DNA from 3 places in the Aromatoleum petrolei genome. Region 2 is predicted to be linked to each of the others. Evidence: predicted binding sites of a transcription regulator. Region 2 holds the regulator's gene; each other region holds the start of a gene.
What was found. Region 2 encodes sigma-54, which starts transcription at its own class of promoters, with help from an activator protein. Its sites were predicted from a motif close to TGGCACGCTTNCTGCTNA; they were not measured.
Positions count from the first base shown of each region.

Region 1: ToN1_RS04160 (P-loop NTPase family protein) is a predicted target of sigma-54. The motif match lies at 1,327-1,344, and genes of this name have one in related genera.
Region 3: ToN1_RS09215 (pilin) is a predicted target of sigma-54. The motif match lies at 2,039-2,056, and genes of this name have one in related genera.

Region 1 covers NZ_CP059560.1:915,677-923,410, forward strand. The annotation lists gene ToN1_RS04155 (ABC transporter ATP-binding protein) at 1-191, opposite strand, end outside; gene ToN1_RS04160 (P-loop NTPase family protein) at 191-1,264, opposite strand; gene ToN1_RS04165 (class I SAM-dependent methyltransferase) at 1,488-2,063, opposite strand; gene ToN1_RS04170 (NAD-dependent succinate-semialdehyde dehydrogenase) at 2,060-3,520, opposite strand; gene ToN1_RS04175 (bifunctional acetate--CoA ligase family protein/GNAT family N-acetyltransferase) at 3,822-6,515, shown strand; gene ToN1_RS04180 (D-hexose-6-phosphate mutarotase) at 6,525-7,373, shown strand; gene ToN1_RS04185 (Tex family protein) at 7,493-7,734, shown strand, end outside.
Region 2 covers NZ_CP059560.1:2,379,321-2,387,054, reverse strand. The annotation lists gene ptsN (PTS IIA-like nitrogen regulatory protein PtsN) at 1-278, opposite strand, end outside; gene hpf (ribosome hibernation-promoting factor, HPF/YfiA family) at 415-741, opposite strand; gene ToN1_RS10900 (RNA polymerase factor sigma-54) at 771-2,216, opposite strand; gene lptB (LPS export ABC transporter ATP-binding protein) at 2,235-2,957, opposite strand; gene recX (recombination regulator RecX) at 2,944-3,393, opposite strand; gene recA (recombinase RecA) at 3,411-4,445, opposite strand; gene ToN1_RS10880 (nicotinamide-nucleotide amidohydrolase family protein) at 4,531-5,010, opposite strand; gene ToN1_RS10875 (phosphatidylglycerophosphatase A family protein) at 5,015-5,494, opposite strand; gene thiL (thiamine-phosphate kinase) at 5,516-6,475, opposite strand; gene ToN1_RS10865 (flagellar assembly protein A) at 6,580-7,734, shown strand, end outside.
Region 3 covers NZ_CP059560.1:2,012,860-2,020,593, forward strand. The annotation lists gene ToN1_RS09210 (efflux RND transporter permease subunit) at 1-1,843, shown strand, start outside; gene ToN1_RS09215 (pilin) at 2,103-2,522, shown strand; gene ToN1_RS09220 (PglL family O-oligosaccharyltransferase) at 2,609-4,360, shown strand; gene ToN1_RS09225 (sigma-54-dependent transcriptional regulator) at 4,479-5,870, opposite strand; gene ToN1_RS09230 (sensor histidine kinase) at 5,867-7,435, opposite strand; gene ToN1_RS09235 (PP0621 family protein) at 7,438-7,692, opposite strand.

The sequences.
Region 1 (7,734 bases), 1.5 Mb from region 2:
CCGATCAGAGCGAAGGCCACCCCCGAGCCCCCCGCACGCTGCTCGATCACGATGTCGAAGAAGCGATTCGTCAGCCAGGCGCAGACCAGCGCCACCACGGCCTGCGCAACCCCGTTGAGCCCCAGCCCCGCGAGCATCGTGCGCCGCGCCCCAGCCCACATGGGCGGCACAATGGACGCTGCGCCCGGCATCACATCGCTCCCACCGCCAAGCCTTCCGCGGCCCGAAAGCCCACGAAATCGAGAATCCCGGGGCTGCGCAGCGCGTCGAGATCGAGTACCTCGAGTCCGGTCGCATGGGCCGCCTCGCGCATCGCCAGCGGCGACGCCGTGAGGAGACCGCTCGCCGCGATCACGGGCAAACCCATCGCGCGCAAGGCGTGCACGCCGCCGGCCGACCCCATGGCATCACCGGCAGCGAAGACCACCGCGTCGACCGCATGCGCAAAGGCCGCCGACTTCAGCAAGTGCGCCGTCTCGCGCTGATAGAGTCCATCCGCGACTTCGAACACCACCACATCGGCGCCGCTCGCATACAGCACATCCAACAACGTGGTCATCACCCGCTCCACATCCTGGGGATCCGCGAGGTAGGTCGACGGCAGCCCCGCATCGGTGAAATCCAGCACCGACTGCGCGCCCGCATCGACCATCATCCAGATGTCGCAGCCCGCCCCCGTGCCCGTCACCTTGGCCGCCCCGACTCGCAGTCCGGCACCTGCAAAGCCGCGGATCAGGTTCGACGCCGTCTCGGTCTTGCCGGCGTTCATCGACGTTCCCACCACCGCGACCGTGAAGGCTCTCCGACCGTCAGAACGCGGCGAATCCAGGGCGAAGTCCGCGAGGTTGATCGGGCGCCCGTTGCGATCCCCAAGCAGTCCCAGGGGCTGCACGACCGTCGCACCGCGCATCTTGTCGTGACGCGTGATCACGCGTGCCGCGACACCGCCGCCCGCGACCATGTGGCAGGGCCCGAGGTCCGACGGCACCTCGGCCTCGAACTGGTCGGGCGCGTAGCGGTTGCCATACGCGAGGACGATTTCGTCGCCCTCGTACAGGCGCGCGCGTCGCCCGCAGGCGAGTTCAAGGTGGCGGTGCTGCCCGAGTTTGTCGACGCGCGCCAAGATCAAGTCCCCCACGCGCGGGGCACGCGAGCCTCCAAGAAGCGTGACGAACGCGGAAGCCGGGATCCGGCGGGTCGTGTACGGTGTCTTGAGACGGGCGACACGGCTGACATTGAGCAGGCTGACGTTGGGAGTGTTCATTTTCGGCCTCCGGAGCGGTTGGCTGCTGATTCCCGGACTCGAATGCCGGGTTCGCCAGTCCCTATGCACGCCCCGTGCCAGCCATGGAAAATCTTCCCACTCCCAACGATCACGCCCCTTTGCCGCCTTTACTGCCTCTGTGCGGCCGGATGGGGGAGCCCCCATCTGGGGCATATCCCCCATTTCTTCCTGCAAATTCGGGGGCTGCTACCCACCTGATTGTTCACTCGGACGCAGGCGGCAGCGCGGTCGTATCCGCGGGACGTCGGACGGCACACACACGCTGAACGACCGCAGCCTTCGGCCGCTCCACGATCCCCTGTTCGAACGCCAGCACGGTGAAATCCGCTCCCAGCACGCCGAGCAGCTCACCCGGCCGCAGCAGGAACTCGGGACTCGCGGGTCGCCCGAAGCGCTCGTTGCCCAGCATGAAAGTCTCGTAGATCAACACGCCCCCCGGCGCGACACATGCCAGCAGATCGGCGAAGCGCGGCCGGAACAGGTAATTCGTGACGACCACCGCGTCGAAGCCCTCCCCGGCCAGCGGCCACGGCCCATCCTCCAGATCCGCGCAACGCGCTTCGATACGCGGCACGCTCGCCAGCGTCGCGACCGCCTCCGCGTTGCGATCAACCGCCACAACGCGAAAGCCGCGCGCCGCAAACAGGCGGGCGTGGCGTCCGCCGCCGCAGGCGTAATCGAGCACCGTGCCGCCCGGCGCCACCAATGGCAGGAAGCGCCGCACCCACGCGGAAGGTTCGGCCGGGTGCGGATGGCTCGCCGCGATTGCCTCGCTCATCGATCGATGCCCGCCACGCAGATCGACTTGATCTCGAGATACTCGTCGATGCCGTACACCGAGCCCTCGCGCCCGAGACCCGACTGCTTGATGCCGCCGAAGGGCGACACCTCGTTCGACATCAGCCCGGTATTGACGCCCACCATGCCGTATTCGAGCTCCTCCGCCACGCGGAAGATGCGCCCCACGTCGCGCGAGAAGAAATATGCGGCCAGCCCGTACTCCGTATCGTTGGCCATGCGGATCGCCTCCTCCTCCGTGTCGAAGCGGAACAACGGTGCCACCGGACCGAAGGTCTCCTCCCGCGCGACCCGCATCGCCGGCGTCACGTCGGCCAGCACGGTCGGCTCGAAGAAGGACCCACCCAGCGAGTGGCGCCGCCCGCCGGTCATGATGCGCGCCCCCTTCTGCACCGCATCCGCAATGTGGCTCTCGACCTTGACCACCGCCGCATCGTCGATCAGCGGGCCGATGTTCACCCCCGAGGCAGTCCCGGGGCCGACGCGCAGCCCTTTCACGGCCTCGGCAAGGCGCTCGGCGAAGCGGTCGTAGATGCCCGACTGCACCAGCAGGCGGTTCGCGCACACGCAGGTCTGGCCCGCGTTGCGGTACTTCGACCCCATTGCGCCCTCCACCGCGGCATCGAGGTCCGCATCGTCGAACACGATGAAGGGCGCATTGCCACCGAGTTCCAGCGACAGCTTCTTCAGGGTCGGCGCACACTGTCCCATCAGCAGGCGGCCCACCTCGGTGGAACCCGTGAAGGACAGCTTGCGCACGACCGGGCTGGACGTCAGCTCCCCGCCGATCGCGACCGGATCGCCGGTGACGACGTTGAAAACCCCCTTCGGGAAGCCCGCCTGCTCCGCGAGCGCCATCAGCGCCAGCGCGGTGAGCGGCGTCTGCTCCGCGGGCTTCACGATCACCGTGCAGCCCGCTGCAAACGCAGGCGCGACCTTGCGCGTGATCATCGCCGCGGGAAAATTCCACGGCGTGATCGCAGCGCACACACCCACCGGCTGACGGATTGCCAGCAGGCGGCGATCCTGACCCACGGTCGGGATCACGTCACCCATCGTGCGTTTCGCCTCCTCGGCGAACCATTCGACGAAGGAGGCGGCATACGTGACTTCGCCCTTCGCCTCCGCCAGCGGCTTGCCCTGCTCGGCGGTCATGATCGCCGCCAGCTCGTCGGCCGCGTCGAGAATCAGCGCGAACCAGCGCCGCAGCAGCGCCGCACGCTCCTTCGCCAATGTGCGGCGCCACGCGGGCAGCACCGCATTCGCCGCCGCGATCGCGCGCGCCGTCTCCGCCGCCCCCATGTCGGGGACGTGCGCGATCGTTTCACCGGTGGCCGGATTGCGGACGGCGAAGGTCGCGCCCGAATCGGCGTCGGACCAGCTGCCGTCGATGTATGCCTGCTGGCGGAAATTGGGGTAGTCGGCGAGTGTCTTCATGATGGGGAAATGTGTCGATGTTGGCGCGAATGCCGCGGGAACGTAGATTCTAGTCGCGCCACCACGCCTGCGCACGGGAGCGCACGGCAGCGCCCGCCCCGCCACCTGCACGGGTTGCGGTTGATACGGACCCGATCTCGTTACCGTTTATGTCACAATAAGATTTGTGCACTGCGGTAAACTTGAGTTTCACCAATGGTGAACCAGACTGCATCACCACGGACACGATTCACGCGGCATGGCCGCCAACGCCCCCCGATCGGGCGAGGCCACTGACGAACCTGGATCCAGGCAAATGACAATGAAAGAAAAGCACTACCTCAGCCCGCTGCTCGAACCCAAATCGGTAGGGGTCATCGGCGCCAGCGAACGCGAGAACTCGATCGGCCACGTGGTCGTGCGCAACATGCTCGACGCGGGGTTCCGCGGGCGCCTGTTCGCGATCAATCCCAAGCACGAATCCGTGCTTGGCGTCCCCTGCCACAAGACCGTCGAAGACGTGCCGCATCGCCTCGACCTCGCCGTCATCGCCGTGCCGGCGGAAAAGGTTCTGACCGTGGTCGAAAGCTGCGGCCGCGCCGGGGTCAAGGCGATCATCATCCTGTCGGCGGGGTTTTCGGAAAGCGGCCCGCGCGGCGCCACGCTCGAGCGCCACGTCGTCGAGGCCGCCCGCCGCTACCGCATCCGCCTGCTCGGCCCCAACTGCCTGGGCATCATGCGCCCCGAACTGGGCCTCAACGCGACCTTTGCGCACGTCAGCGCCTTGAAGGGCACCATCGGCCTGATCTCCCAGTCGGGCGCGCTCGTCACCTCCATTCTCGACTGGGCCAAACCGAGCAACATCGGCTTCTCCACCGTCGTCTCGCTCGGCTCGTCGAGCGACGTCGATTTCGGCGAAATCCTCGAATTCATGATCTCGGACCCGCGCACCGAGAGCATCATCATGTACGTCGAAGGCATCCGCGACGCACGTCGCTTCATGAGCGCGCTGCGCGGCGCGGCCCGCGTGAAGCCGGTGCTGCTGATCAAGGTCGGTCGTCATCCCCAGGGCGCGCGCGCAATCCGCCTGCACTCCGGCTCGGTGAGCGGCGACGACGCCGTGTTCGACGCCGCACTGCGCCGCGCCGGCGTGATCCGCCTGTACAACATGGGCCAGCTCTTCGCCGCGGCGAACGCGCTGTTCGCGCACTTCCGCCCGCGCGGCAACCGTCTCGCCATCATCACCAACGGCGGCGGACCGGGTGTCATGGCCGTCGACCGCGCCGCGGATCTCAACATTCCGCTATCCGAATTCTCCGAAGCGACGATGGAGAAGCTCAATGCGATCCTGCCGCACGGCTGGTCGCGCGCCAATCCGATCGACATGCTCGGCGACGCCGACGTCGAGCGCTACCAGAAGACCGTGCAGGCCGTGCTCGAAGGCCAGAACGTCGACGGCGTGCTGGTGATGCTCACGCCGCAGGCGATCACCGACCCCACCGCCGTCGCCCAAGCCATCGTCGAGGTGGAAAAGACCGCGGACAAGCCGGTCGTCACGTGCTGGATGGGCGATGAGCTCGTGCGCGAAGGGCGCAAGGCCTTCGAAGCCGCCGGCATTCCCACCTTCCGCTCGCCCGAACCGGCCGTCGAGCTCTTCAGCCACCTGTCGGCGTACTACCGCAACCAGAAGCTGCTGATGCAGACCCCGGCCTCGTTGTCGCACCTGAAGCCGCCGAGCATCGAGAGCGCACGCCTCGTCATCGAGACCGCGCTGGCCGAGCGCCGCAATGTGCTCAACGAGATGGAATCCAAGGCGCTGCTCGCCGCCTTCCGCATCCCCATCGCGCAAACCGTCGTCGCGCGCTCCGCGACTGAGGCGATGGTACTGGCCGAAGAGATCGGCCTGCCCGTCGTCATGAAGATCGACTCGCCGTCGATCATCCACAAGGCCGATTCGGGCGGGGTGCGCCTCAACCTCGGCAGCCTCGCCGCGGTACGTACCGCCTACCAGGAAATCCTCGAAGACGTCCGCCGCAACAAGCCCGATGCGGCGATCAACGGCGTCGCGATCGAGCCCATGATCATGAAGCGCAACGGCCGCGAGCTGGTCGTCGGCGTGCGCCGCGATCCCGTCTTCGGACCGGTGATCACCTTCGGCGAGGGCGGCAACCGCGTCGAAGCCAACAAGGATCTCGCCGTCGCGCTGCCGCCGCTGAACAACTACCTCGTGCACGACCTCATCAAGTCGTCGCGCGTCGCCAGCCTGCTCGGCGAATTCCGTACCATGCCGCCCGTGAACATGGAGGCGCTGGAATTCGTGCTGCTGCGCGTCTCCGAAATGGTCTGCGAGCTGCCGTGGATCACGACACTGGAGATCAATCCCCTCATCGTGGACGAACACGGCGCCGTCGCCGTGGACGCGCGCGTCACGGTCGAGAACGTCTCGCCCTCGGTGGACCGCTACGCCCATATGGCGATCCACCCCTACCCCTCGCAGCTCACCAGCACCTGGACCCAGCCCGAGGGTACCGTCGTCACGATCCGCCCGATCAAGCCCGAGGACGCCGAACTGGAAGTCGAGTTCGTGCGCAAGCTGTCGTCCGAGTCCAAGTACTACCGCTTCATGAACACCATGCGCGAACTGCCGCCCGCGATGGTCGCGCGCCTCACGCAGATCGACTACGACCGCGAGATGGCCTTCCTCGCGACGATCCCCGGCGAGGATGGCGTGGCCGAGGTCGAGGTCGGCGTGTGCCGCTATGCGGTCAATCCCGACGGCGAATCCTGCGAGTTCGCGGTCGTCGTCGCCGACGACTGGCAACACCGCGGCCTTGCACGCAAGCTGATGGGCGTGCTGATCGACACCGCGCGCAACAAGGGCCTGCTCTACATGAACGGCGTCTTCCTCGCCAACAACGAGCGCATGCTCAAGTTCGTGCAGGGCCTCGGCTTCGTGCTCTCGAGCGACCCCGAGGACAGCACCGTCAAGCTCGGCGTGCTCGCGCTGCAGGACTGAAGGCCCACAATGCCCGCAAACATCGAAACCATCGACTTCCACGACCAGCCCGCAATTGCGCTCACGACGCAGGCGGGCGCCCGGGCCATCGTGTCGATTTTCGGCGCACAGGTCCTGTCGTGGATCCCCGCCGGCGGCCAGGAGCGTCTCTACCTCAGCCCCTCCGCCATCTACGACGGCAGCACCGCCATCCGCGGCGGCATCCCGGTGTGCTTCCCGCAGTTCGCCGGACTCGGCAAGCTCCCGAAGCACGGCATCCTGCGCACCCACCCCTGGGTGGTGGCCGAGCAGCGCACCGGTGACGACTTCGCGCTGGTGACGCTCCGCTTCGTCGAGACCGACGACACCTGGGCGATCTGGCCGAAGAATTTCGTCGCCGAACTCACCGTGGTGGTCGAGGGCGAGCGCCTCGACGTCGAATTCGAGGTCGAGAACACCGGCCACGCCCCCTTCGCCTTCACCGCCGCGCTGCACACCTACCTGCGCGTGCATGAGGTCGAGAACGCCCGCCTCGAAGGCCTCTACGGCCATGAATACCGCGACTCCGCCGATCACGACCGCATCAAGCGCGATTCGGGCGACGTCGTGGTCGTCGAGAACGAGACCGACCGCGTCTACCACGACGTCAAGCGCCCGCTGCTGCTGCGTGACGGCAGCCGCAGCCTGGGGATCAACGCCGAAGGCTTCCCCGACGTCGTCGTGTGGAACCCGTGGGAAGAACGCTGCGCCGCGCTCGCCGACATGCCCGCCAACGGCTTCCGCTACATGCTGTGCGTCGAGGCTGCCGCCGCGCGCCAGCGCATCGAACTCGACGCCGGCGAAAACTGGGTCGGGCGCCAGAGCCTGATCGCGCTCTGACGCGACAATTCCTGCAACCGGGCGGCGCTTGCGTAGGCCCGCCCGCCTGTTGCACCATCGCCCCCCTCGATACCCCTTTCCAGACAGACGGCGCTACCCGCGCACGCCAGCCACAACCCATGCTTCCCCCGATCGAACACCGCATCGCCGCCGAACTTGCCGCCCAGCCCCGTCAGGTCGTCGCTGCCATCCAGCTCCTCGACGAAGGCGCCACCGTGCCCTTCATCGCCCGCTACCGCAAGGAAGTCACGGGTGGCCTCGACGACACCCAACTGCGCAACCTGGAAGAGCGCCTCGGCTACCTGCGCGAGCTCGAGGATCGCCGCGCCGCCGTGGTCGCATCGATCACCGAGCAGGGCAA
Region 2 (7,734 bases):
TCGGGAGCGTCGAACTGCACTGGGGCCGAGAGGCGCAGGAAGGCGCCGGCGGCTTCCTTCAGGCCCTTGATGCGGCCGTGGGGAATGGCGATGCCCTGACCCAGGCCGGTCGAGCCGAGGCGTTCGCGTGAGAACAGGCTGTCGAAGACGACGCTGCGGGCAATGCCCTGATGGTTCTCGAACAGGAGACCGGCTTGTTCGAAAACACGCTTCTTGCTGCTGGCGTCCAGATCGATGACGACGTTCGAGGGGGGCAGGAGTTCGGCGATGAGGCTCATGCGGATCACCACCTGCACGACACGGGCCGTGCCGCTGCCGATCGGATGCGGGAGGAGGCTCGGGGTGTGCGGCAGGCGCGGGTTGAAAACGCGCGAATTATAAACACACCCCGGTCCCTCGGCGTGAATTAAAGGATCACAGCTCGGTCGGTTGCTGGTGCTTCAGCGTGTCGTGGCCGTGGTCGTTGTTCTTGGCCTTGTACTTGAGAACCTGGCGGTCGAGCTTGTCGGCCATGCTGTCGATGGCTGCATACAGGTCGGCGTCCTCGCTCTCGACGTAGATGTCCTTGCCGCGCACGTGCAGCGTCACTTCCGCCTTCTGGCGCAGCTTCTCCACCGACAGGATCACGCTGACGCTGGTCACGTTGTCGAAATGGCGGATGACGCGATCGAGCTTCGTATTGACGTACTCGCGGATCGCGGGGGTGACTTCGACGTGATGTCCGGTGATGGTGAGATTCATGATGTTTCCTCGTATTGTCAGATCGTTTTTCAGATCGCTTTGCGCAGGCTGACCGGCGGAATATTGAGTGACTCGCGGTATTTCGCGATCGTTCTGCGCGCCACCACGATACCCTGCTGGCCCAACAACTCGGCAATTTTCGCGTCGGACAGGGGCTTTTTCCTGTCTTCGGCCTCCACCAGCTGGCGAATCAGCGCTCGAATCGCCGTGGAAGAGGCCGCCCCACCGGTGTCGGTGGCAACGTGACTGCCGAAAAAATACTTCAGTTCGAACACGCCGCGCGGTGTGGCCATGAATTTCTGCGTCGTGACCCGCGAAACAGTCGATTCGTGCAGTTCGAGCTGGTCCGCGATCTCCCTCAACGTCAGGGGTCGCATCGCCACATCACCATAATCGAAGAACTGTCGCTGCTGGTCAACGATCGCCTGCGAAACCCGCAGGATGGTGTCGAAACGCTGTTGCACGTTCTTGATTAGCCAGCGTGCTTCCTGCAGCTGGCTGGTCAGCGCGCCGCCCGATCCGCGGTTCTGTTGCAGGATGCTGGCGTACAGTGAGTTGATGCGCAGCTTGGGCATCGCCTCGGGGTTGAGCGTGACGGCCCAGCGGTTGCGGATCTTGCGCACGACGACATCCGGCAGGATGTAGCGCGTCTCCTGCACCGAGTGCTGCGAGCCCGGATGCGGATCGAGCCTGCAGATCAGCGCGTGCGCGGCGCGCAGTGCGTCGTCGTCGCAGCCGGTGGCGCGCTTGATGCGCAGAAAGTTGCGTTCAGCGAGCAGGTCGAGGTGCTCGTCGACGATCTTCAGCGCGAGGTCACGCGTCGGGTCCGACGGCATTGCGCGGAGTTGCAGGCTGAGGCATTCCTGCGGGTTGCGCGCGCCGATGCCGGCCGGGTCGAGGTTCTGCACGTGGCGCAACGCGATCGAGAGGTCGTCGAGGTCGTATTCGAGTTCCGGCGGCAGCAGCGGCAGCAGCTCCTCGAGCGACTGGTTGAGGTAGCCGTCCTCGTCGAGCGCCTCGATGATGAAGCGCACCAGCGCGCGGTCGCGATCCGACAGCGGCGACAGGCTCACCTGCTGGTCGAGGTGATCGCGCAGGCTGGTGCCGGCAGCCTGCAGTTCCTGGAAGTCGGTGTCGTCGTCATCGTCGCGGTTCGACGAACCACTGCTCGCGCTCGACCATTCGCCGGCTTCGTCGAAACTCGCCGGTTCGGCCTCGCCATGCCCCTCCTCGCCGGGCGTCGGGGTGTCGGCCTGGCTGCCGGAGTCGGGCGCTTCGCCGGAGGGCTGCGCGGCACCCGGGGCGAAGTCGCTGCCGTCGCCGTCCTCGCGCTCGAGCATGGGGTTCTCGAGGAGGAAGCGTTCCAGCTCCTGGTTGAGCTCCAGCGTCGACAGCTGCAGCAGCTTGATCGACTGCTGCAGCTGCGGCGTCAGCGTGAGGTGCTGGGAGATCTTGAGCTGGAGGGACGGTTTCATGGGGCTACGCGGGCAGGATCAGAGGCGGAAATGCTCGCCGAGATAGACGCGGCGAACCTGTTCGTTGGCGACGATCTCGTCGGGTCGCCCGCTCGCGAGCACGCGGCCCTCGCTGATGATGTAGGCGCGGTTGCAGATGCCGAGCGTCTCGCGCACGTTGTGGTCGGTGATGAGCACGCCGATGCCGCGGTCACGCAGGAAGCGGATGATCTTCTGGATGTCGAGCACCGCGATCGGGTCGACGCCCGCGAAGGGTTCGTCGAGCAGGATCAGGCGCGGGTCGGTCGCCAGCGCGCGCGCAATCTCGCAGCGCCGCCGCTCGCCGCCCGACAGCGACACCGCGGTGTTGTCGCGCAGATGGGCGATGCCCAACTCCTCGAGCAGTTCCTCGAGGCGTTCGTCGACGCGCTCGCTGTTCAGCCCCTGCAGTTCCAGCACCGCCCGGATGTTCTCGGCGACGGTGAGCTTGCGGAACACGCTCATCTCCTGCGGCAGGTAGGACAGGCCGAGGCGCGCGCGCGCGTGCACGGGCAGGTGCGTGAGCTCGGCGTCGTCGAGGCGGATGTCGCCGCCGTCGGCACGTACGAGGCCCACGATCATGTAGAAGCAGGTGGTCTTGCCGGCACCGTTGGGGCCCAGCAGGCCGACGACTTCGCCGCTGCCGACCTCGAAGCCGACATCGTGGACGACGGTGCGCGCCTTGTAGCGTTTCTGCAGTCCGGCGACCTTAAGCAGACTCATCAGGGTTCTCTTTCAATATCTTGCGGATCACGTCGGTGCCGAAGCCGCGACCTTGCAGGAACCTCGCCTGGCGGGCCCACTCGCGCGCGTCGGCCGGCGTGGTGCCGAACTTGCCGCGCCAGATGGCGCGTGCGCGGTCGACGTCGTCCTCGACGCCCTCGGCCTCGAGCGCCGCGTCTATCGTGTCGCGCTCGACCCCGCGCAGTGCGAGCTCGCGCCGCAGGCGTGCCGTGCCGAAGCGGGTGGCCTTGCCGCGCACCCAGGCTTCGGCGAAGCGGTGGTCGCTGAGCAGGCCCAGTTCGGTGATGCGGTCGAGCACGTCGTCGATCTCTTCGGCGGAGCCGTGCGGGGCGAGCTTGCGGACCAATTCGGCGCGCGAGTGTTCGCGACGCGCGAGGTGCCGCAATGCGCGTTCCCGCAGGCTCGTCTCCGCCATGATCCGGGCAAGGGGCTTCAGGCCGCCTCGGCAGCCGGCTGCGCGGGCTCGGCCGGCAGTTCCTTGAGGCCGACCGCGACGCGCACCTTGTTCTCGATCTCGCGTGCGAGCGCCGCGTTCGCACGCAGGAACTCGCGTGTGTTGTCCTTGCCCTGGCCGATCTTGTCGCCCTGGTAGGAATACCAGGCGCCTGCCTTGTCGACGATCTTGTTCTCGACGCCGAGGTCGATGATCTCGCCTTCGCGAGAGATGCCCTCGCCGTAGAGGATGTCGAAGTGCGCTTCCTTGAACGGGGGGGCGACCTTGTTCTTGACGACCTTGCAGCGCGTCTCGGAGCCGACGACCTCGTCGCCCTTCTTGATCGCGCCGGTGCGGCGGATGTCGAGGCGCACGGAGGCGTAGAACTTCAGCGCATTGCCGCCGGTGGTGGTCTCGGGGTTGCCGAACATCACGCCGATCTTCATGCGGATCTGGTTGATGAAGATCACCAGCGTGTTGGTGCGCTTGATGTTGGCGGTGAGCTTGCGCAGTGCCTGGCTCATCAGGCGGGCCTGCAGGCCGGGCAGCTGGTCGCCCATCTCGCCTTCGATTTCGGCCTTGGGCGTGAGCGCGGCGACCGAGTCGATGACGACGATGTCGACGCCGCCCGAACGCACCAGCATGTCCGCGATCTCGAGCGCCTGCTCGCCAGTGTCCGGTTGCGAGATCAGCAGATCGGTGATGTTCACGCCGAGCTTCTCGGCGTAGCCGACGTCGAGGGCGTGCTCGGCGTCGATGAAGGCGGCGGTGCCGCCGAGCTTCTGCATCTCGGCGATGACCTGCAGCGTCAGCGTGGTCTTGCCGGACGATTCGGGACCGTAGATCTCGACGACGCGGCCGCGCGGCAGTCCGCCGAGGCCGAGCGCGATGTCGAGTCCGAGCGAGCCGGTCGAGACGGTCTGGATGTCCTTTTCGACGTTGCCGTCGCCCATCCGCATGATCGAACCCTTGCCGAACTGCTTCTCGATCTGCGAGAGCGCGGCGGCGAGGGCCTTGGCCTTGTTGTCGTCCATGTCCTGTCCTTTCAAAACGTTGGGGGATTATGGCACAGAGATTGCTGGCGTGTTGCAGGTCGCCTGTGCAGCGATCCAAAAATGATTATGTCATGAGTCCGGCGAGCGCGCGGATGACCGCCTGGCGCCGGATTCCGGTGCGATCGCCGTCGAAGTGGACGGTTTCGCTGCGCAACTCGCCGTCGCGTTCGCCCCACGCGAAACACACCATCCCGACCGGCTTGGCGGCGGTTCCGCCGCCGGGGCCGGCGACGCCGGAAACCGCGAGGGCAAAGCGTGCGCGGCTGTGCACGAGGGTGCCGGCGACCATTTCGCGCACGGTCTCTTCGCTGACCGCGCCGTGGCGCGCGAGCGTCGCGGCGGCGACGCCGAGGAGTTCCTGCTTGGCCTCGTTAGAATAGGTCACGAAGCCGCGGTCGAACCAGCCGGAACTGCCGGCGGTGGCGGTGACCGTCTCGGCCACCCAGCCGCCGGTGCAGGATTCGGCGCAGGCAAGGGTCGCGCCGCGCGCGGCGAGCCAGTCGCCGACGCGGCGTGACAGGGCGTGCAGTTCGTCGTCGCTCATCGGGTCACCCCAGGAAGTGCTTCAGTACGGCGAGCGCAAGGATCGCGTAGCCGGCGGCGATGAGATCGTCGAGCATCACGCCGAAGCCGCCGCCGACGTGGCTGTCGGCCCAGCGGATGGGTTGCGGCTTGACGATGTCGAAGAAGCGGAACAGCACGAAGGCCGCCGCCTGCCACGCGAGCCCGGGTGGAGCGAAGAACAGCACCAGCCAGAACGCGACGATCTCGTCCCACACGATCGCGCCGTGGTCCGCTGCGCCGAGCGCGCGGCCGGTGCGGTCGGCGGCGATCACGCCGGCGACGAAGAAGCTCGTGAGCAGCGCCAGGAAGACGAACTCGGAGATCGGCGCGCGCAGCAGCGGGTAGAGCAGCCATGCGGCGAGCGTGCCGGCCGTGCCGGGCGCGCGCGGCGAGAGGCCGGAGCCGAAACCGAGCGAGATGAAGTGGGCGGGGTGGCTCAGGAGCAGGCGGACGGTGGGGCGCATGGTCGGCGTGGGCGGGCGGGGTCAGGCGAAATGGTCGTAGCCGGCATGGGCCGTGGTGTGCTCGTGGCCGTCGGCTTCGCGCAGCAGCAGTTCGCCGGCGTTCGCGGTGGTCGTGCCGATGCGCGTCAGCGCCAGTCCGTGCCCGGCAGCGAGTGCGGCAAGGTGCTCGCGCTGCGACGGCGGCGCGGTGAACAGGAGCTCGTAGTCGTCACCGCCGGACAGCAGGCAGCGTCGCGCGAGGGCCTCGTCGGCCCCGCAGGCACGCAGGGGGGGCAAAGGCAGTGCGGCGAGCTCGATGCGTGCGCCGCAGCCGGAGCATTCGAGGATGTGGCCGAGGTCGCCGAGGAGTCCGTCGGAGACGTCGAGCATCGCGCTGGCGATGCCGCGCAGCGCCAGCGCGAATCCGACGCGCGGCTGTGGGCGGTGCAGGGCAGCGAGGCAGATGCGTGCCGCGTCGGGTGCGAGCGCCACTTCGCCGCTCAGGTGCGCGAGGCCGAGCGCCGCATGGCCCGGTGTGCCGGTGATCCACAGGTCGTCGCCGGTTCGTGCGCCGGCGCGCGTGATCGCGGCGCCCGCCGGCACTTCGCCGAAGATGGTCACGCACAGGTTCAGCGGGCCGCGCGTCGTGTCGCCGCCCGCGAGATCGACGCCGAACGCGTCGGCGCAGGCGAAGAAGCCGCGCGCGAAGGCCGCGATCCACGCTTCGTCGGCCGCCGGCAGCGATAGCGCGAGCACGGCCCAGCGCGGTTCGGCGCCCATCGCGGCGAGGTCGGAAACATTGACCGCGAGCGTCTTCCAGCCCAGCGCCTCGGGCTCTGCATCGGGGAAGAAATGCGTGCCGGCGACCAGCATGTCGGTCGATACGGCGAGCTGCATGCCCGCGCGTGGCGCGAGCAGGGCCGCGTCGTCACCGACCGACAGCGTCGTGTGCTGGGCGGGGCGGGTGAAGTGGCGGCGGATGAGGTCGAACTCGGAGGGCATGGGGGCGTGGCGCGGTTGATCGCGCGCAAGCTTACCGCAGTCGTGGCGGCTGCGCCCAACGGCGCCAGAACGCGGAGCGCCCATGCTCGGCGCGGACGGGTAAGATGAAAACAAATATTTCAGCTGGGGACGGGATGGTCGCGATGGGCGCCGATTCGCTGCGGGAAGGGGATGAGGCTTTGCCGGACTTCGTCGTCCGCGACGAGGGCGGACTGTGCGTGGATTTGTCGCGGCTGGGCGGTTCGGCGGAATTCCGGGCGTGGGTCGATAAGACATTCATCCACGGCATCTGTTTCAGGGGGCTCGATTACCCTGCCTTCCAGCATCTGGCCTTCGAATGCGAGTCGGGGCGCGCGGATGATGAAGCCCGGGGCTGCGAAGCCGCCGGGCGGCAGCCGCGTGTGCGTTTCGCCACGGGCATGAGCCACATCCTGCCGGTGCGCGTCCCGCTGTATCGCGGGCTCAAGATTTCCGGCGCGCGCGCCGAGTATCTGTTCGAGCCGGTGAGCATCGACTGCACGGTTCCGCGCACCACCGAGGGTGGAGGGGCGGGCGGGCAGGAGTTCGAGACGGTGACGCAGAAGACCCGGCTCGATTTCGACGAGTTCGTCGCGCTGGCGTGGCTCAAGGGACTGCGCTGCGGCATCGACGAGGCGGTCGTGCGGGATGCGATCGAGAGCGAGCGGATGGGCAGGAGCGTCATCGCACACGCGGTGCCGCCCGGTACCGGCCGCGACGCGGGGGTCGAGGAACTGTCGAGTGGCCTGCATCGCGATGACGCCCCGGGACTGCTGCCCGACGGGCGCGTCGATCTCGCACGTTTCCGCAACCGCTTCCCGCAGATCCGTGCGGGCGAGAAGCTGTTGCGCAAGCTGCCGCTGGTGCTCGGCGAGCCGGGCCGCGAACTCGACGGACGTGCGGTGGCGCCCGCGCTGCCGAAGGACATCGACTTCGCCGCGCTGTCCGGTACGGGGACCCGTGTCGAAAGCGGTGCGGAGGGCGACTATCTCGTCGCAACGATCGATGGCTTCCTCGACATCGACGAAGCTTCGAGCAAGGTTTCGGTCACCGACAAGATCGTCAACCGTGCCGGCGTGAGCCTGCGCACGACGGGTGACCTCGTGCTGATGGGCGACGATTACGAGGAGCATGGCGAGATCCTGGAAGGCCGGGTGGTCGAAGGGCTCAACGTCACGAGCTTCGCGGATGTGTTCGGCAGGATCGTGTCGCGCGGGGGCGCGGTCGCGCTGAAGAAGAAC
Region 3 (7,734 bases), 370 kb from region 2:
GCTGTTCTTCTCACTACTGATCATCACCGTCTCCTTCCTGCCCGTGTTCACCCTCGAAGGCCAGGAAGGCCGCATGTTCTCGCCGCTCGCCTTCACCAAGACCTTCGCGATGGCCGGTGCGGCGCTGCTCTCCGTGACGCTCGTGCCGGTGCTGATGATGCTCTTCATCCGCGGCCGCATCCTGCCCGAGGCGAAGAACCCCGTGAACCGCGCGCTGATCTGGCTCTACCGCCCGATCATCGCGTGGGTCATGCGCCACCGCTGGCTCACCCTGATCGCCGCCGCAATCTCGATGGCGATCACGATCTTCCCGGCGAGCCGCATCGGCGCCGAGTTCATGCCCACGCTCGACGAAGGCACGCTCTTCTACATGCCCGCGTCGCTGCCCGGCATGTCGGTCACCAAGGCCGGCGAACTGCTGCAGACCACCGACCGCATCATCAAGACCTTCCCCGAGGTCGCCTCCGTGTACGGCAAGGCCGGCCGCGCCAACAGCGCCACCGACCCCGCGCCGCTGGAGATGTTCGAGACCGTCATCAACCTCAAGCCCGAATCCGAATGGCGCCCGGGCATGACGACCGACAAGCTGATCGCCGAGATGGACGCCGCGCTGAAATTCCCCGGCGTCGCCAACTCCTGGACCATGCCGATCAAGGCCCGCCTCGACATGCTCTCCACCGGCATCCGCACCCCGATTGGCGTGAAGGTCTTCGGCAAGGACCTCGCCGTCATCGAACGCCTCGCCCGCGAAGTCGAAGCGGCCGTGCGCGAGGTCCCCGGCACCACCAGCGCCTACGCCGAACGCGTCACCGGCGGCTTCTACCTCGACATCGTCCCCGACCGCGCCCAGCTCGCGCGCTACGGCATCACCGTCGACGACTTCCAGATGGTGGTCGCCACCGCCCTGGGCGGCGACCCGGTCACCACCACCGTCGAAGGCCTCGAACGCTACAACGTCACGGTGCGCTACCCGCGCGACCTGCGCGACGACCCGCGCCGCATCGCCGCGGAAGTCTTCGTGCCGCTGCCCGCCGGCGGCAACCTCCCGCTCGGCCAGCTGGCGAAAGTCTCGCTCGCCAAGGGCGCCCCGGCGATCCGCACCGAGAACGCGCTCCTCACCGCCTACGTGTACGTCGACATCCGCGACCGCGACATCGGCTCCTATGTCGCCGACGCGCGCCGCGCCGTCGCCGAGAAGGTCGACTTCCCGCCCGGCTACTACGCCACCTGGAGCGGCCAGTTCGAATACATGGAGCGCGCCAAGGAAAAGCTCGTCGTCGTCGTCCCGCTCACCCTCGCGATCATCTTCCTGCTCCTCTACCTCAATTTCCGCCGCCTCACCGAGACCCTGATCGTCATGCTGTCCGTGCCCTTCGCCCTCGTCGGCGGCATCTGGCTGATGTGGTGGCTGGGCTACAACATGAGCGTCGCCGTCGCCGTCGGCTTCATCGCGCTGGCCGGCGTCGCGGCCGAAACCGGCGTGGTGATGCTGATCTACCTCGACCACGCGTGGGAAGCCATCCGCGCCAAGCGCCTCGCCGAAGGCCGCCAGCCCGACGCCACCGATCTCTACCACGCGATCATGGAAGGCGCGGTCGAACGCGTTCGCCCCAAGATGATGACCGTCGTCGCCATCATCGCCGGCCTGCTACCCATCATGTGGGGCACCGGCACCGGCTCCGAAGTCATGAGTCGCATCGCTGCACCGATGGTTGGGGGAATGCTGTCGTCGACCGTGCTGACGCTGGGGGTGATCCCGGCGATCTATGCGCTGGTGAAGGAGTGGGAACTGCGGCGGCGCAAGCCCCCCCGCGGCGCCCGTGCCCCTATGAGTTGCCGATGACACCGCCCATCCTCTGCGCCACTGTCAACATTTGACATTTTCCGTTGTCATCGCGTCTGCTGTTGACGCACTTTGTGACAATTGTCACGCGCCGGAGTGGAGGTCTGTGGCGAAGGCTTGGTAAACATTCTGTAAGACACTGTTTTTGTTTGTCTTCTAACCGCATGCTTCGCAAGCCGTTAAAGCCGTAAGAATTGGCACGCTGATTGCGACAGGGAATCCAAGCGGATTTTCCGTGGTTTCCATCAAGGAGCGCATCATGAAAAAGGTTCAACAAGGCTTTACCCTGATCGAACTGATGATCGTCGTGGCGATTATCGGTATTTTGGCTGCCGTCGCACTGCCCGCGTATCAGGATTACACGACCCGGGCAAAGGTCAGCGAAGTCATCGTTATGAGCGCCCCTGCCAAACTTGCTGTGTCGGAAACGGCGTCGTCCCTTGGATCACTTGCCCTTGTAACCGCATCTAATAGCGGATACACCTTCCCGGGCGCTACGAAGTACGTCAGTAACATCGCGATTGCCGATACCACCGGCGTTGTCACCGTCACCTCGACGGTGCCGGGCGCAACAGGCGACCTTACGATGACGCCGACGGTTGTTGGCGGCGGTCAACTGAAATGGGCCTGCGCATCTACTGCAATCAACTCCAAGTTCCTCCCCTCCGAATGCCGCTGATACCCGCGCGAGTATAGATTTGGCAGAAAAGGCCCCTTTGCAGGGGCCTTTTTATTTCTGCTATAGCACCGCACAATGAACACAACGTGACCATTTCTTCCCCCTCTTTTAAATTGAGCGCCTCCCCTTCGAGTATAAGCCATGTCATTGCGTCCTTTATCCTCGCACTCGGCTGGCTGCTACCCAATCATTACCAACCTTGGGTCTCATTCCACTCCGAGGCGTGGGTCTCCATTGTCCTCTGCGTTTTCGCAGCACTACCTTTTCTTATTTACCGCGAACTCACGGATTGGCACTGGCTCACTTTAGCAATTGGAGCCCTCGCAATTGTTCCAATAACGCAGCTATGGCTCGGACTAATTGATTTTTCCGGCACAGCACTTATTGGCACAATATATCTTTTCGGACTAGCGCTGTCCGTTCAAGCCGGCCACCGCTGGCAACAGTGTAGACGCGACGAGCTCGGCGACATCCTGTTTTTGTCCATCGGAATAGCCGGAACGGCGTCCGTTGGAATACAGCTTCATCAATGGTTGGGACTGGTTACTCAAGACTCGCAGCTTGGTCTTTGGATGCATCAACAGATTGGCTCGCGACCTTACGGCAATCTCGCGCAACCTAATCAACTTTCCACGCTTTTGACCTGGGGAGTTCTTGCGTCCGCATGGGGCTTCTATCGTGGCTTCCTGCGTGGCAGCTTCGCCTTCTTACTCGCATGTTTTCTCGTGGCAGGAATAGCTCTCACACAATCCCGCACGGGAGCCCTCGCCATTTTGATAATCTCTGCCTCAACCGTTTACTGGCGCCGCTCACTACCGCAAAGGACTTTCATTGCCACTCTCTCGCTTACTATCGTTTATATAGCATTCGCCTTTTCAATTTCCCCTGCATGCGAGTTCTTACAACTGGAGCAGGATGAAAACCCGACCGAGCGTCTCTCCGCAGGAATAATGCTCCGTCCGGCAATATGGCGCATGTTTATTGACGCCGTATCCGTCCACCCCTTATCGGGCTATGGAATGAATCAGGTGCTCCATGCGCAAGCAGAGAAAATGCTCGAGCACCCTGAAGCCTTTAGCACTGCTTTCGGTCACTCCCACAACATCTTTATTGACCTCTTGCTCTGGTTTGGGGTTCCTATCGGAGCCATAGCGAGCGTTCTATTAATCCTTTGGTTTGTGACATCGGTTCGCGCCATCAAGCGACCAGAGGACGGGGTTCTCGCTCTCTTTGCAATAGTTATTGGGGTTCATTCCTTACTGGAGTTACCTCTTCACTATGCCTACTTTCTGCTCCCCACTGGAATGGTTATTGGGATGTTAAATCGCGAAAATGGTCGAGGAATAATTCTTCGCAGCTCGCGCCACGCATTCCTAACAGCCCTACTGGTAACAAGCAGCCTTCTTGCACTTTCAATATCTGATTATTTCAGAATTGAAGCAGAAATGGCCGAACTCACACTCGAAAAGAGCTGGCCCGGCATCCAGAAAGGTGATAAACATCCACGAAATATCTTCCTTCTAACCCAGCTCCGGGAGGCTATCCAGCTCGGCCGATTCGCAGAACACTCCGAGATGAGTTCCGAAGAGCTAGATTGGGTCAGAAAGGCAACGACAAATTTTCCGAGCCCCTCGAATCTTTATAAATTATCTAGCGCATATGCGCTTAATGGAAGGAAGCAGGACGCGATTAACTGGCTACGTCGCACCTGCGGACTAGTTCATCCGAAGATTTGCGAGATGGCAAAGAACGAATGGGCCGAAAACCAGGAAAAATTACCGCCAAGTGAGCGCATAGCATGGCCCGCGCAAACGTTCGAAAACACATTCCAGCGATAGCTGGGCCGGATACTGCAGCACGTCTTGTCGTAAGTGAGTCCGTGTAATATTTATGCCCACACGCTGCGCAGCCTACCCGATCCTATCTTCAAGGATTTACCTTTCCCGCCACCTCGGCCTACTCCATCCCCCACTTCTGCAACCGATACCGCAATTGCCTGAGCGTCATTCCCAAGCGCCGCGCCGCCTCGGAACGGTTCCAGCGCGTCTCGTCGAGCATCCTCAGGATCCGGACGCGCTCGTCCTCCCCATCCCCGCCGGGCTCGACGTCCGTCTCCACGGCAAAGGAGTCGGCTGCGGAAAACGGAAGCAAGGCCTGGGCAATCCCTTCCGTTGGATGCAGGTCGATGTCGCCGGCACGGATCTCATCGCCGTCGCAGAGCGCGCACGCGCGTTCAAGCAGGTTCTCGAGTTCGCGGACGTTGCCGGGGAAGGAGTGCTGCCTGAGGGCGGCGACGGCGTCGGGCGCGAGGCGGTGCGGCGGGACGCCATCGCGCTCAGCGAGTCGCGCGAGGATGTGCACGGCCAGTTCGGGAATGTCTTCCGGGCGTTCGCGCAGCGGCGGCACACGCAGCGTGATGACGTTGATGCGGAAATAGAGATCCTGGCGGAACTTGCCGCCTGCCACGAGCTGGGCGAGGTCGCGGTGCGACGCGGAGAGGATGCGCACATCGACGGATTCTTCGGCATGGGCGCCGACGGGACGCACGGCGCGTTCCTGGATCGCGCGCAGCAGCTTGACCTGCATCGCCAGCGGCAGGTCGGCCACCTCGTCGAGGAACAGGGTGCCGCCGCGCGCGGCCTGGAAGAGGCCGTCCTTGTCGAACACGGCGCCGGTGAAGGCACCCTTGCGGTGGCCGAAAAACTCGCTTTCCATGAGTTCGGGCGGGATCGCGCCGCAGTTCACCGGCACGAAGGGGGCGGACGCGCGCGGGCCGAGGTCGTGGATGAGGCGCGCGATCACTTCCTTGCCGGTGCCGGACTCGCCCTGGATGAAGACCGGGGCCTGGTTGCGCGCGAGCTTGGCGATCTGCGCACGCAGGTGCTCGAGCGCCGGGGAGCTGCCGATGAGGGTGCGCGTCGCGCCGCCGGCACCGGGTGCCGGGGTGGCAGCGGTCTGCAGTTTCAGCGCGTGGCTGACGAGCTCGCGCAGGGCCTTTAGCTCGACCGGCTTGGTGACGAAGTCGAAAGCGCCGCACTTCAGGGCGCGGATGGCGGTCTCGATGCTGCCGAAGGCGGTGATGACGGCAACGGGCAGGCCCGGCGAGTGCGACTGGATGTGCGCGACCAGGTCGAGCCCGTCGCCGTCGGGCAGGCGCATGTCGGTGAGGCACAGGCGGTAGCTCTTTTCGGCCAGCAGGCGGCGCGCATCCTCGACCGTTCCGGCGCTATCGCAGGCGAGGCCCATGCGTAGCAGCGAGAGTTCCAGAACTTCGCGGATGTCCTCCTCGTCGTCGACGACCAGGACGTCGATTCCCGCGGGGCGGTTGCGTCGTTCGGATGTATTCATGGCTGACTCCGTCCGGTGAGCACGAAATGGGCGCCCGGCGCATTGTCGCGCAATTCGAGCGTCGCGCCATTCGCTTCTGCCAGTTCGCGGGAGATGTAGAGGCCCAGCCCGGTGCCCTTGGGGTGCGTCGTGAAGAAGGGTTCGAACATGCGCGGGCGGTCGGACTCGGCGATGCCGGGGCCGTCGTCGATGACGTGCACGGCCACCCGCCCACCCGCTTCCGCACTGGCGAAGACACGCACGGAACCGGGCGCACCGGAGCAGTAGCGCCGCGCGTTGCCGACCAGGTTGTCGAGGATCTGGTGTAGGTGCGCGCGGTCGATCGCGAAGCTGGCATCCTCGGGGATGTCGAGGGCGAAGACTGCGCGCTCGGCGCCGCCACGCAGCGCGAACTCGTCCAGCAGCGCGCACGCGAAGGACGCCAGCGGCAATGCCTCGGGCAGCATTTCATCGCGCCGCCCGAGCGCCAGCACGTCGCGGATCATGCGCTCGATGCGGCGGGCGTTGTCGTTGATGATGCGCACGAGGCGGACCTGGACGTCGCCGCGCTTTTCCTCCGTCAGCAGCTCGGCGGCCTGGGTGACGGCCGACAGCGGATTGCGGATCTCGTGCGCCATGCTGGCCGTGAGGCGTCCCAAGGCGGCCAGCTTGAGCTGCTGTATATGGGTCTGGATTTCCTCGAAGTCGGTGAGATAGATCACCGTCTCGCCGCCCTCCGCGCTGCGCCCGTCTGCGTCCTCCTGCGCGCCGACCGCCCGGCAGCGCAGCAGTTTTCCGGCTGGCCCGAGGCGGCGCAGACTGCCTTCGGGAACGCTGCAGCAGGCGGGCACATCGGCGAAATTCTCATCGACGTCGGTCAGGCGCAGGCCGTCGACGCTGCTCAAGCCCAGCAGCTCCGCCGCGCGCGGATTGGCCTGGCGGACGATGCCGTCGGCCGCAACGACCAGCACGCCGTCCTGCATGTCATGAATGATGCGCTCGTTGACCGCCTGCTGCTTGGCGAGCGCCTCGCCGCGCTGCACCGCGAGCGATTCGTTGGCCTTGGCGCGCAGCGCGAGAAAGCGCGCCGTGATCGCGATGCCGAAGAAGGCGGTGCAGACGAAGGCGACCTGCAGGAAGTCCGCCGCGCGCTCGCCGGCAACGAAACGCCAGACGTTTTCGCCCAGTACGGCGACGGTCGCGAGCGCGGCATAGAACAGGACCATGCGCCCTTCGGCGACGAGCCCTGCCGCGGCGAGGACGACCATCATCAGCACGGGCATGCCGCTGCGGTAGCCGCCGCTGGCCCACATCATCACCGCGAGGACGGCAATGTCGATCACAACCTGCGCGGTGATGATGCGGTCTACGCCGAAGCGGCGTGCAGCGTCGGGGAATCCCAGCGCCAGCACCGCGGCGAGGTAGGCAAAGGCCGCGGCGTTGAAGACTTGCGGCGCCTCCGCGCCCAGATTGAGTTCGAGGCCGGCGACGAGGAAGAGCCCCGCGAGGATCAGGCGGAAGAGGTTCAGGTAGCGCAGGGGGCCCCGGCGCGCGAGGTCGCGGCGTTCGTCCGCGGCGGCACGCATATTCAGGGTTCCTGGCGCTGCGTGCCTAGCCGGCGATGCTCCTCGCAACAGAAGAAGCGCTCACCGTCGCGCACGCCCTCGCTCTCGGGAACGTGGACGCCGCAATAGCCGCAGGCGACCATGCGCTCAGGCACGCCCTTGCGGCGCTCGCCAGTCTGCTTGCCTGCCGGCGTGTCACCGTCGCCCGGCCGGTTCAGGGCGCGGCGCACCCACCAGATGCCGACCAGGGCAAGGACCAAGAGGAGCAGGTTTCGCACGATACGGATTTACCAAGACGGCTGGCAGATACCACCGTTCGC